Regions from separate parts of the Paenibacillus xylanilyticus genome, predicted to be linked through region 3. Evidence: riboswitches for the same ligand, from Rfam matches in the RefSeq annotation. Region 3 holds a riboswitch; each other region holds the start of a gene.
What was found. Region 3 has a riboswitch for cobalamin ahead of cobJ (precorrin-3B C(17)-methyltransferase). Riboswitches for the same ligand answer to the same signal wherever they lie in the genome.

Region 1 (4,253 bases), 690 kb from region 3:
AAACAACCGCCAGGGCAATTACCGTATTAAATAGGCCTGGCCCCAGCATCCCCACTACTGCGATAGCGAAGATTAATCCTGGAAAGGCCATCAGCGTATCGGATAACCGCATCAGCACTGTATCTGTCAGCCCACGGGCAAAACCCGCGATAACACCAATGGCTACACCAAGCACAAACACAATTCCGATCATCATAAATGTAAGCAGAAGCGACGTCCTGGCCCCGTAAAGGATACGGGATAACACGCAGCGTCCAAGCTGATCAGTTCCAAGCGGATATTCCGAGCTGGCTGGCTGCAGCACCTTGGCAAAATTCGTTGCCAGTGGATCATGCGGTGCGAGCAGCGGCGCAATCATGGCGAGAATGACCCAGAGAAGGGTCAGTGAACATAGAAACGTGAACCAGCGATGCTGTGTCAAAATAAGCTTAAATTCTCTCATTTTAGACATCCACGTCCAGTCGAATCCGCGGGTCATGCAGATGTGTCCAGAGATCAACCATCAGATTCAGCAATACATAGATGGTTGCCATCCAGATGACATAGCCCTGAATCAGGGGATAGTCTCTTGTAAAGATGGCATCCACCGCCATCTGCCCTACACCCGGCCATACGAACAAACTTTCCACAATGGCTGCCCCTCCGAGCAGGGCGCCTGTGGACATGCCCATGAGCGTAACGATGGGCAATAATATATTGGGTAAAATATGCTGCAGCATAATGACTCTCTCCTTCACTCCTCTGGCTCTGGCCCCCGTGACATAGTTCTGGGACATCTCTTCCAGAATGACCGTACGGATCTGCCTGATATATTGGGCGATTAGAGGTAACGCCAGTGTGCATGCAGGCAATATCAGGCTGTTCCAGCCCGAACTCCCCATGACGGGCAGCAGCTTGAGCTGTACGCCAAACACCAGCATGAGCAGCATCCCAAGCCAGAAGCTGGGCATGGACAACCCGGCAAACGAAAACAGGCGTATGACGTAATCCAGCACGTTGTTTCTGTAGACGGCGGACAAAATGCCCAGTGGAAACGCAATCAGAATGACCAGCACCAGGGCACTTCCTGTTAGCCGAAGCGTGGCTGGAAGCCTGGACAGCAGAATGTCGAGCACAGGCCTGTCGTATTTATAGGACGTTCCGAAGTCTCCGGTAAGCACCTGTCCCAGCCAGCTTCCGTAGCGTATCCAAAACGGCTGATCCAGTCCCAGCTGGACACGCACCTGCTGTACCAATTCGTCCGACGGTGTGACCCCTGTAGACATGAGCATAAGCCTTGCCGGGTCCCCCGGAGACAGATAAGTCAGCAGAAACGTCAGAAACGAAATGCCGAATAACACGGCTGCCAGCTGAATGAATCTTTTCACAATATATCTACTCACATGTCTGACATCCTCTCCCCAATCTCCAACCCCGTACATGACTTGTCCATGCATATCAAAAAAGACGTCTCTCTCCGCTAGTACCGGATAAGGACGTCTTAAATAAACAGATTTCCAGAAAAAATCATGCTCTCTAAACACCTTCCTATCTCCCGTAGGTACTACTGTGTTGTTAAACTAGGCAGGTCTCCTGGCTCCAGAATCCTCGTCATTGCAGCACCTTCCCGGCCTAAACCAGTGGCATAACGCTGCATGACTCCTCTGTTACAGTGGCGGGACCGCGCCGGCATCACACCGGTCTTCCCTATTAAGCTTCTACCCGAAGGTATAGCACCCAGTTCCACATATTCAATTGAAATGCATTCTGTACCAGTATAGCTGGCTCACAGATAATGATCAAAGCATTTATTCAAATTTGAAACAGCTCGTCAGCCTATTCCCGCTCTCTCGAACCTTTCGGGGAGACTCCTGTCACGCGCTTAAACATCTTGGAAAATAAAAGCGGATCCGTATACCCCACGGAGTGGGCAACCTCACTGACCGAAAGCGTTGAACTCTGCAGCAGCTCTGCTGCGCGATTCATCCGGTATTCAAGAAAAAAGGCTTGCAGCGACTTCCCGTACTTCTCCTTAAACAGACCGGACAGATACGTACGATCCAGACGCACGGACTGCGCAATATCAAGGATGGACGTCTTCTGGCTGTACCTGTTCTCCATAAACTGAACGGCTTGCCTGATGTATTCATCCTTGGTGGAAAGAGGCCTCTGTGGCTTGTCCTCATCAGGGGAGGAGGAGATCAGTTCAGCCATTAATCGGTACAGCAGGCTCTGGCTGAATACATCTCCACCATTGCGCAATGTGGCCTGAACCATGTTTTCATATAAACCATCCATTACCTCTGGATCGCTAGCTTCAAATACAGGGGATGCTGGACTCAGGTTTGCCCGCTGCATGAATGTCTTGGCATGTACGCCCTTAAATCCGAACCAGGAGTATGTCCAAGGATCATTCGCATCGGCCTCATAATGAATGATCGTACCCGGCAGAATGGCAAAGCCCTGACCCTGCGTCAAATGGTACTCCCTGTCTTCCATACGAACGGTTCCCCGTCCCTCATGAATGTAATGAACCACATAGGAATCTCGTACCCCCGGACCCCAATAATGAGACGGATCACAATTCTCCCAGCCGAAAAATAGCAGCACCAGCTCCATCTGTGTCCAGTCCATGGGCACCACGTTCATCTCGATTGGACTCACCTTCTCACCCCTTCTCTTCTTCCGCATCAACATGTGTCTTACTTTAGATTATAACAGGTATATTGGTTAAATATCAGCTGAAAGCGGGACCAAAAATGGGATTATGCCATATATGGGTGAGGTTGAGCCATAGTTATATAAGCCGGATCGGCCTATAGTTGGGGTACACCATTATTCAGGGAGGCTGGACTTGTGATGAACAAAATTACGTTTCTCGGTGCAGGCAGCACCGTTTTTGTCAAAAATGTATTAGGTGACGTCATGATGACCGAAGCACTGCAGGATTTTGAATTGGCCTTGTTTGATATCGATGCCGAACGGCTGAATGATTCGGAGCGACTGCTGACCAGTATGGGCCGTTCTCTTGGAAGCCGTTGTTCCGTAAAAAAATACACAGACCGCAAAGAAGCACTGCGCGGTGCCAAATATGTGATTAACGCCATTCAAGTGGGCGGATATGATCCATGTACAATTACGGACTTCGAAATACCGAAGAAATACGGACTGCGTCAGACCATTGCTGACACCCTCGGCATTGGCGGTATCTTCCGTAATTTGCGTACCATTCCGGTCATGCTCGACTTTGCCCGGGACATGCAGGAAGTGTGTCCTGACGCCTGGTTCCTGAACTACACCAACCCGATGGCCGTCCTGACCAATGTCATGAACGTGCATGGAGGGATCAAAACGGTAGGTCTGTGCCACAGCGTGCAGGTATGCGTGCCTCACCTGTTTGAAGCACTGGGAATGGATCAGACAGGCGTAGTTGCAAAAGTGGCAGGAATCAACCATATGGCCTGGCTGCTGGAAGTAACGAGAGATGGCCAGGATCTGTATCCGGAGATTAAACGTCTGGCGAGGGAGAAACAGAAGGAGCAGCATCATGATATGGTGCGTTTCGAGCTGATGAATCGTTTTGGATATTACGTAACGGAGTCCTCCGAGCACAATGCCGAGTATCATCCATACTTTATCAAACGGAATTATCCGGAATTGATCGAACGCTTCAACATCCCGCTGGATGAATATCCGCGCCGCTGTGTGAATCAGATTGAAGGATGGAAGGAAATGCGCGAGAAGCTGTTTGCCAGTGAACATATTGAACATACGCGCAGCCGTGAATACGCTTCGCACATCATGGAAGCTATGGAAACGAACCGTCCATACAAAATCGGCGGTAATGTAATGAATACCGGCCTGATTACCAACCTGCCTCGTGAAGCCTGTGTCGAGGTGCCATGTCTGGTGGACGGGTCCGGAATCAGCCCAACATACATTGGCGACCTGCCTCCACAGCTGGCAGCACTAAACCGCACCAACATCAACACGCAGCTGTTGACAATTGAAGCGGCCATGACGGGCAAAAAGGAACATATCTATCATGCTGCCATGCTGGATCCACACACTGCTGCCGAGCTGTCCATTGATGACATCGTGGCCATGTGCGATGAACTGATCGAGGCTCATGGGGATTGGCTGCCGAAATATACATCCTAAAGCAAAAGATCATTTGTATTTCATTGATGATTAGAAAAGCGCCGAAGGCCTCTGCAAATCCAGGAGGCTCCGGCGCTTTTCTAATGGGTATGCTTGTTACAATTTCATACTAA
Region 2 (4,253 bases), 2.0 Mb from region 3:
GATTATTTTGGCAGCATACATACTGGATCGCCTCATAGGAGATCCGCGCTGGATTCCCCACCCGGTGATTGGCATGGGCAAAGGAATTTCTGCACTGGAGCGGACCATCAGAAAACGAGTGAGCAGTGATCAGGGGCTTAAACGGGCAGGGATGCTTTTTCCGATCGTCATTGCTGGTGGTGCATTTGTGCTTACTTGGGGAGTGTTGTACATCCTGGGACTTGTTCACCCAGTGATTGCCGTTATCGCTGAAGTGGTACTGATTGCCACCACCATTGCTTCCAAAGGACTGAAGGATGCAGGCATGGAAGTGTATCGTCATCTGAGAGAAAGGGATTGGCCTGCGGCTAGACGTTCACTCGGCATGATCGTGGGGCGGGATACAGCACATCTGGATGAACCGGAAGTGGTGAGGGGAACTGTGGAGACTGTAGCGGAAAATATCGTGGATGCCATCGTTTCACCGCTGTTCTATGCCCTGATTGGCGGTGCTCCGCTTGCGATGGCCTATCGGGCCGTCAATACACTGGATTCCATGGTTGGTTATAAAAATGAAAAGTACTTGCATCTCGGCTGGGCCTCTGCTCGTCTGGATGATTGGGCGAACTGGATTCCGGCGCGGCTTACCGCCTTGCTGCTCATTACGGGTGCATGGTTCATGAGATTGAACGCAAAAGGTGCTGCACGCATGGTTCGCCGGGATGCCCGATTGCACCCCAGCCCGAACAGTGGATTCCCGGAGTCGGCCGTTGCGGGAGCGCTGGGCATCAGGCTTGGCGGGCATAACGTCTATCACGGTGTGGCTTCTTTTCGAGCCTATATGGGCGATCAGACACGGCTAATGGAAGCAGAGGATATCGTGCGGACCACGCGTTTGATGTTCTGGTCGGCGGGAGCTTTTGTGCTGTTATGCTGGCTGGTAACGTTCGGCATCTGGACAGCTGGAGGTGCGCTGTTATGGAAGTAGAATCCGGGAAGCATGGAACAGGAGCGCGGGAGATCGTGTTTATCCGTCATGGGACAACTTCTTGGAATGTGGAAAAGAGATATCTCGGACATACCGATATCGGTCTCCTGCCGGATGCAGAGCGGGAACTGGCGCCGCTTCGCGAGTCCATTCGCGGAATCACATGGGATGCGCTATATTGCAGTGATCTGCTGCGCTGCCGGCAGACCGTGGAACGAATTGCTCCGGTACAAGCAGGACAAGTACAGTATGATCCGCGTCTGCGTGAGATTGATTTTGGGCAATGGGAAGGGATGACTTACAATGAGCTCAAGGGCAATCCGCTCTACCGGAATTGGATTGATGCACCGCAGGATGTGACGCCACCGGGCGGCGAGCCTTGGCAGGCTTTTGCTGCGCGGATCGACTCTTTCGTGAAGGAGTGTCTTGTGTCCGTTTCGCCAGAGGAACATATCGAAGAAAATTATGTTCCTGCGATTGCCGTTGTTACCCATGGCGGTGTCATTCGGTATGCCATGTCACGTCTCATACCGGAACTGGGATTCTGGGATACGCAGGTCATTCCGGGGCAAGCCATTAAGGTTCGGCTTGAAAAAAGCGGAAATCGCTGGGTTTCAAGCAGGGTGTCTTTTCCGTGAATCGGGTTGTAAGGATGTGCAATATAACCTATAATCACAACAGAAGTGTGACTTCAGCATGAATACATATCTCGTTATGCGCTTAAGCGCTGAGGGATGGGACATGCTCACTTGAATGGTTACTATATCAGCGACCACGGGTCCCTTGTGCGCAAGAAGAGCTCATCGAGTTAATGCAAACGATGAACGGCACAAAGGGTGAAATAGGGAAGCCGGTGTGAATCCGGCACGGTCCCGCCACTGTAAATCAGGACAAGCAGTCCTGTAAGTCAGGTTACCTGCCCTGGACGTACAAACCGGTGTTCCTTCGAGGAAAGGACAGCGTTTCGGGCAATTCTATGTGCATGAACAGCGGGTACGCTGTAGATGTGCAGATCGCCATATGCGAGACGTCATCCCTGATCCTGACGTAAGGATCGGGGATTTTTTTGTTCATATAGGATGAACCTGTAAGCTTTACACTAGACCACTACGATTGCAGTACCGTCTTCCGATCGCTGTTATCCCCAGATTTCTTTGATCCCCTTATTAAAAGGGGAAATCCGGTGATAAAGGCGAACACTTCGTTTCTCCAGATCGGTTCTGCACTCTCCGTTAACGTGTAAATGTTGCAGTTCAAACCTTATATAGGAACACCAAAGTATGGGGAGTAAGAGTTTGAGCATGTCGCAAGAAATAGTACAAATAGAGAAGGGGAGAATGAACAGAATGAACATCAAGAATTGGAAAGGCATGGCGTCCCTGCTGACAGCAGCGATGCTCACACTGGCTTTGGCCGGATGTGGAAATGCAACAACGAACGAGGGAACAGGTACGTCTACGCAGCAGCCGGCACAGGAGCAATCCCAAGGCCAGGAGCAGACGGATCTCAAAACACAATATCCACTTACGGTAACGGATGCAACTGGTGAATCCTTCACGTTTGAGAAAGCGCCAGCCAAAATCGTATCCGTGTCTCCGGCAGAAACTGAGTCATTGTTCGCCCTTGGACTGGACGAGCAGATCGTAGGCGTATCCGACTATGACGATTATCCGGAAGCTGCAACGACCAAACCGAAAATGGGCGGTGTGTCGAAGCCCAATGAAGAATCAATTATCGCAGCTGAAGCAGACATCGTATTTACAGGCATCTCCATGAGCGAAGAGGCTGTGACCAAGCTGCGCGAGCTGGGTATCACCATTTTCAAAACAGATCCGAAATCGATAGACGATGTCATGAACAACATCGAAACGTTCGGAAAAATCACGGATCATCAGGAGCAGGCACAGGAGCTCATCACGAAGATGAAACAAGATGTAGCGGACGTAACCGAAGCGGTTAAGGCTGTGAAGTCGGAAGATCAGAAAAAGGTATATGTTGAATTCTCCCCAGGCTGGACTGTGGGTAAAGGCGAATTCATGGATGAACTGATTACGGTAGCCGGTGGAATCAACGTTGCTTCCGACCTCGTGGGCTGGAATGAAATTAACGAAGAGAACATTATTGCTTCCAATCCGGATGTCATTCTGTACGCCAATGATGTTATTGATGAGAACTCCAAAACATTGGATCAGATCATCAAAGAGCGCAGCGGCTGGGATCAAATCACAGCAGTGAAAGACGATGCAGTCATTGGCCTGGATGCCAATCTGCTAAGCCGTCCGGGTCCACGTGTAACAGAAGGTTTGAAAGCTGTAGCCAAAGCGATCTATCCTGACCTGTTCCAATGAGTAAAAAGCTGGCAGTGTACGGAACAGCCGGAATTCTGCTGCTTGTGCTGACTGTGCTGATCTGTACGGGCATCGGTTCAGTGGCTCTGCCTGTCCGTGACATTGCAGGTATTCTGCTTCATCACATGCCATGGATTGGAGACTGGATCACGCCCGACTGGAGTACGGCAGCCGAGCAGATTATATGGAAGGTCAGGTTCCCGCGGGTGCTGCTTGCTGTACTCGTGGGTGCATCGCTGGCCATCGCCGGAGCGGGCTTCCAGGGGGTCCTTCGTAACCCGCTGGCAGATCCGTTTACGCTTGGCGTATCGTCTGGCGCATCGGTGGGTGCTGCTTTTCTGATTTTCTTCGGATTGCAGTATGCACTGATCGGAATCTGGACCTTGCCGCTCGTTGCGTTTTTGACGGGCGTGCTCACATTATGGTTTGTGCTCGCCCTGGCTCGTGAAGGGCGCAAAATACCGACGCACAGCCTGATTCTGGCTGGTGTGGTGATGCAAAGTTTTCTGGGAGCGGTGGTCTCCTTCCTGTCGACCATGTCGAAACAGACAATTAACGAAATTATATACTGGACGATGGGAAGTCTGGCTCTGCGTGGGTGGTCGTATACGGCCATCCTTTTCCCGTATTTTATACTCGGTCTGATTTTCCTCTGGAGCCGTGCCCGTTCCTTGAATGTGCTTGCACTGGGGGAACGGCAGGCTGCACATATCGGTGTCCAGGTGGATGGACTGAAGCTATCCGTCCTTGCCGTAGGAACACTGCTTACCGCCGGGGCGGTCTCGGTTTCGGGTGTCATTGGATTCGTAGGTCTTGTCATCCCGCATATTCTTCGGCTGATCGTTGGGCCTGACTATCGTTTGCTAGTTCCCTTGTCCGCGATTGGCGGAGCCATCTTCATGGTATGGGCCGATACGATAGCACGCTCCCTGCTGGCC
Region 3 (4,253 bases):
GGTTGTTCTTACTCGGTAAACGAGCCTTTTACGCAGGGTAACCTGGTTACCCAATCATCTCGATCTATATATAAGTGCATTGGAATTTTTCTGGTATAACTACAAATGCTGGTTATAAAATATCAGATGGTAACAACACTCGCGCGCGATCCCTAGTCGCCGCATACCGGGTTTACTTCCACGGTCACAGGCGCATCGACGTGACGGAAGCCTTGGATTACTCCAACCCGTTTGAAAAATTTATGGAACCTCTCATTGGGATGTCCCTTTTCCTTGTACTCCGCTACGATTCGCTCCACAATCCCGCCAATCTGATCACCTGGAATCCCTCCGGCTACCGGCTGGGCAGGGTGAGCGTTTCGTCCGAACTTCTTGCCGCCAAGGAACAGGTCGTATCCGCCCTTGCGGTAGACGATGCCGATGTCCTCGAGCACGGCACCGTAACATGCCATGCCGCAGCCATTCAGAGCCACGCTGGTCTCTTTCGGCGCACTAAGTCCGCCTATAACAGCCTGCAAATGATTGGCCATCGGAACGGCATCATCCTTCTCCATGTTGCAGAAGTCACAGGCCTTCACCTTGATAACGTCACCGATCGGCACCACGATAAAATTCGCTGCACGCAGTTCTTCTACCAGCTGATCCGGCTCAAAGGTCGGTACCCGCAAAATAATCTGATGCTCCGGCGTGTATTCCAGCTCGCCTTCTTCACTCGCGCATTGTGCCAGCAGCGCCATCTGGGCTGCGGTAAACTTCTTGTTGCCGACGCCAGGCGACACGCCAATCTCGAACAGCGGTGCCTTGCGTCCCGGCTCGGGTGCTGTCCGCACAGCAGCTGCCCCTGCAGTCTGCGGCGTCGCTGCTGGCACGCCTGACCCCGCCGCATCCAGCCAGCGGCTGGCTGCTTCGCCAGCGAGCTTGCCGCCTGCCGCAAGCCGCGTCAGTGCTTCGGCAGCCAGTTCGGCCGCACCGGCACGTGGCACCGCCAGGGCAGCACGAGGTGCGCCTTCCACCGCTCCAGGCCGCTCGGCTGCAAGCACTGCGGTGCTGCCGCCCGCTGGCTGAGCAGCAGGCAAGCCAGCGCCCTGCTGCCCTTGCGGTCCCATGCCCGTACTGGCGCTGGCGCCGCGCAGGGCTGGTTCCGCAGCTGGCTGCGCGGTCTGCGTATCGCGGACTGTGCCTGCTGCATCGGCGGAAGCGGCAGAACGTGCCTCCATCGCGCCGAGCGACCAAGGCTCAGCTTCCGTGCGGAGCCGCTCATGTGGTCTGAGCGGCTGTTCCACGGTATTCAGCGTGTATTTCCGCTGATATCCACGCGGTGTGACCATGAGTCCTTCGTACATCATGGTCGAGGAGTTACCAATAATCACGGTCGTCAGCATGCCGATATCATGGTTCAACATGTCTTCCAGCGTGGTCATCACGACATCCTGACGTTCACGATAGGCACTTTTTACAAGCCCCACAGGCGTCTGGGGACTACGGTACCGCAGCAGCATCTCCTGCGTCTCCACGATCTGGCGTGTCCGGCGTCCACTGCGAGGGTTGTACAGAGCAATGACAAAATCAGCTGATGCTGCTGCTTCAACTCGGCGAATAATCGTCTCCCATGGCGTAAGGTGGTCACTCAGACTGATCGTACATGCATCATGCATCACGGGTGCGCCAAGCAAGGAAGCACAGGATTGAATGGCAGATACACCCGGGATAACCTCAACGCCAACACCCGTTTCCGGCTTCCAGCCTTGCTCCATCAGCACCTCATACACTAATCCAGCCATGCCATACACACCTGCATCACCACTGGAGATTACTGCAACAATTTTGCCCAGCTCGGCCTGTCTGACCGCTTCCTGTGCCCGGCTTACTTCTTCGGTCATACCTGTCCGTACAATCTCCTGTCCGTCCAGGAGTGGACGAATCAGATCAACGTAAGTGTTATAACCAATGATGACCTCACTCTCCCGCAGTGCCTCCAATGCCCGGGTGGTGATATGCTCCATCGCTCCTGGGCCAAATCCGATAATCAGCAGCTTTCCTTGACTCTGCATTGCTTCTCCTCCTCCATCTCCCTGTTCACCCTTAGCACGTCAATCACATCTATATCATTGCTTCCTCAGCCGTCGTCTGCAGCCAGCTCTTGATGATTGAGTTGCTCCGTGCAGCTCAAGCCTCTTATCCCGGCTATTCCAAAACAGTGAAAAAGGACGGCTTGACCGACCTTCTTCTTCGCGGCATGTTCGATTAAATCCAGTTCCGGATCGACTGTAAAAAACAAAAAAATCCCATCCTTATAACGGATGGGATACGCATGTACGTACACTCAAGAAGACAGTCCACGGCCCCTATAGAGGATAGACCTGTGGCTGCATGGCCGCAAAGGGCCTGCCAGGCGAACCGGTTGTTCGCCCGTTTCCTGATTCTTCGTACACCACTCCTTTCCGCGAAGGGTTCGGTGACACATGCAAGGTAGGTCTCCTGGCTCTGGATCATCAGCTTCCTTTTCTGTCTTCCCCGGATGTCCGAGTGACTTGGATGAAAAGGGCTTCCCCATTACAGTGGCGGGACCGCTCGGGATTTGCACCCGATTCCCTGTTACCTCTTGCTCGACGCAAGAGCACCTTGCTTGTTTTCATGAATGATATTGCTTTCATCATAACACCGCTCAGGAAAAAATGTCCATGCTTATGATGCTTGTCCACAATTCTATGTTCAGACAAAACACAAAAAAGTTCTGATCCAGAACAGATCAGAACTTGAATGTTGATATCCATATATGTAGCTCTCATAACGATCTTATCGAATCCTTTAACAGACCTGCGTCCTGATCTACTTATCAGGATTTTTCTGCGTGTGCTGCAGCAACATATCGTCCCAGTTCAACGATGAGTGCTCCCATCTTTTCTTCCTCCGGAACAACAAGTGCTTCAATTCCTTCTTCACGCATGGCGTTTGCAGTCACCTTACCTACAGATGCAGGAATCACACCGTCCCGGAAAGCCTGCTGCATCTGTTCCAGCTTGCCTTGGGAAGCTGCGTATGCTGCCAGAAACCGTACTTGGGGGCCGCTGGTGAATGCTACGGCATCGACCTCATGCTGCACGATTTCATTCAAAAGCAGTTCCAGTTCGGCCTCTTCCGGTGGTACATGGCGATAAGGCAGAACCTGTCTTACTTCAGCACCCTGTTCTTCCAGCCAGTTGACCAGCTTCGGTGCAGTTTCTCCATGAAGCTGGAGCATGACTTTTTTGCCGGCAAGATTATGTGGCGCGAATTCTCGGATCAGTCCGTCCGTACTACCGTCATCATCCCGGACCAGCGGTGCAAGCTTGCGCTTGCGAAGTGAGTTCACCGTTTTGTATCCTCTTGCTGCAATGGAGGCTTCCGCCAAGACATCCAGCAGTTGACCAGCTATGTCCATATCCTCTGCCATTTCAAATATGGCATCCAGTCCCATGCCTGTAGTTAATACCGCCCAGTCGGGTGGATCAGAGATCAAGGAGACGAGACCGTCGCGTATGTTCCGATCATCCAGGAATACCGTTCCCTGTGCTGGCCGCACGAGTGGAATACCACCCATTTTCTCAACTAACAACGCCATTTCCTTGGATTTACGCGGTCCCGTCAGTGCTACACGTATACCGGCCAAATGTTGAGCCATTCATGTTCCCCCCAGTTCGTTCGTCCGAACGTCATTCGTTTGACTACAGTATACAGGGTAGTTTCATGGAGGGAAACCTTGTTTCACGTCATTTGGCGTGTTCTTCTATAACGATTTTTTATGATTGGCATCAGGAAGGCTGAAGCTCGCCCCCCTGCATTTCATCTTTTCCTGTGTTGTCTTCCTGATCGGAATTGCGTCCTTTCTTCTCCTGCTCATGCTGTTTTTGGGTTGTATCGCGATGGTTCTCTCCTTGGCGTGAGGAACCCCTTTCCTTTTTACGTGGTCGAAGAAACACAAAAAGAATGATTGGAAAGATCACTTCGAACAGAATGGCAATCCATGTCCATTCCCGCGTGAAGCGGAACAGCTGAATTGCATTTTTGAAAAACCAGAACGCACATACGAATCCTACCAGTGCAACAGGACCTGTCATGAGCTTCCCGGATACCTTAGGAATCATTCGCTTCAATCCCCAGCAGATAAAAAACAGATCAAAGGCAATTTTCGTGATCATCGCCGGCAGGGTAACTGCAGCTAAAGCCAGGTCAAATCGGTCCAGAAAATCACTGACCTGCAGTTGTCTGGCGAG

Region 1: it holds a riboswitch for cobalamin, as region 3 does, so the genes downstream of both, nikB (nickel ABC transporter permease) here and cobJ (precorrin-3B C(17)-methyltransferase) in region 3, are expected to answer to the same signal.
Region 2: it holds a riboswitch for cobalamin, as region 3 does, so the genes downstream of both, F4V51_RS06910 (ABC transporter substrate-binding protein) here and cobJ (precorrin-3B C(17)-methyltransferase) in region 3, are expected to answer to the same signal.

What each region holds. Positions count from the first base shown of each region.
Region 1 covers NZ_CP044310.1:267,229-271,481, reverse strand. Annotated here, with positions in the region: gene nikC (nickel transporter permease) at 1-442, opposite strand, end outside; gene nikB (nickel ABC transporter permease) at 444-1,523, opposite strand; cobalamin riboswitch at 1,545-1,735, opposite strand; gene F4V51_RS01225 (AraC family transcriptional regulator) at 1,816-2,643, opposite strand; gene F4V51_RS01220 (alpha-glucosidase/alpha-galactosidase) at 2,839-4,140, shown strand; gene F4V51_RS01215 (response regulator) at 4,250-4,253, opposite strand, start outside.
Region 2 covers NZ_CP044310.1:1,549,730-1,553,982, forward strand. Annotated here, with positions in the region: gene cbiB (adenosylcobinamide-phosphate synthase CbiB) at 1-967, shown strand, start outside; gene F4V51_RS06905 (histidine phosphatase family protein) at 958-1,605, shown strand; cobalamin riboswitch at 1,776-1,906, shown strand; gene F4V51_RS06910 (ABC transporter substrate-binding protein) at 2,314-3,315, shown strand; gene F4V51_RS06915 (FecCD family ABC transporter permease) at 3,312-4,253, shown strand, end outside.
Region 3 covers NZ_CP044310.1:6,029,009-6,033,261, forward strand. Annotated here, with positions in the region: gene cobJ (precorrin-3B C(17)-methyltransferase) at 153-2,051, opposite strand; cobalamin riboswitch at 2,451-2,640, opposite strand; gene F4V51_RS26905 (uroporphyrinogen-III synthase) at 2,837-3,661, opposite strand; gene F4V51_RS26910 (endospore germination permease) at 3,792-4,253, opposite strand, start outside.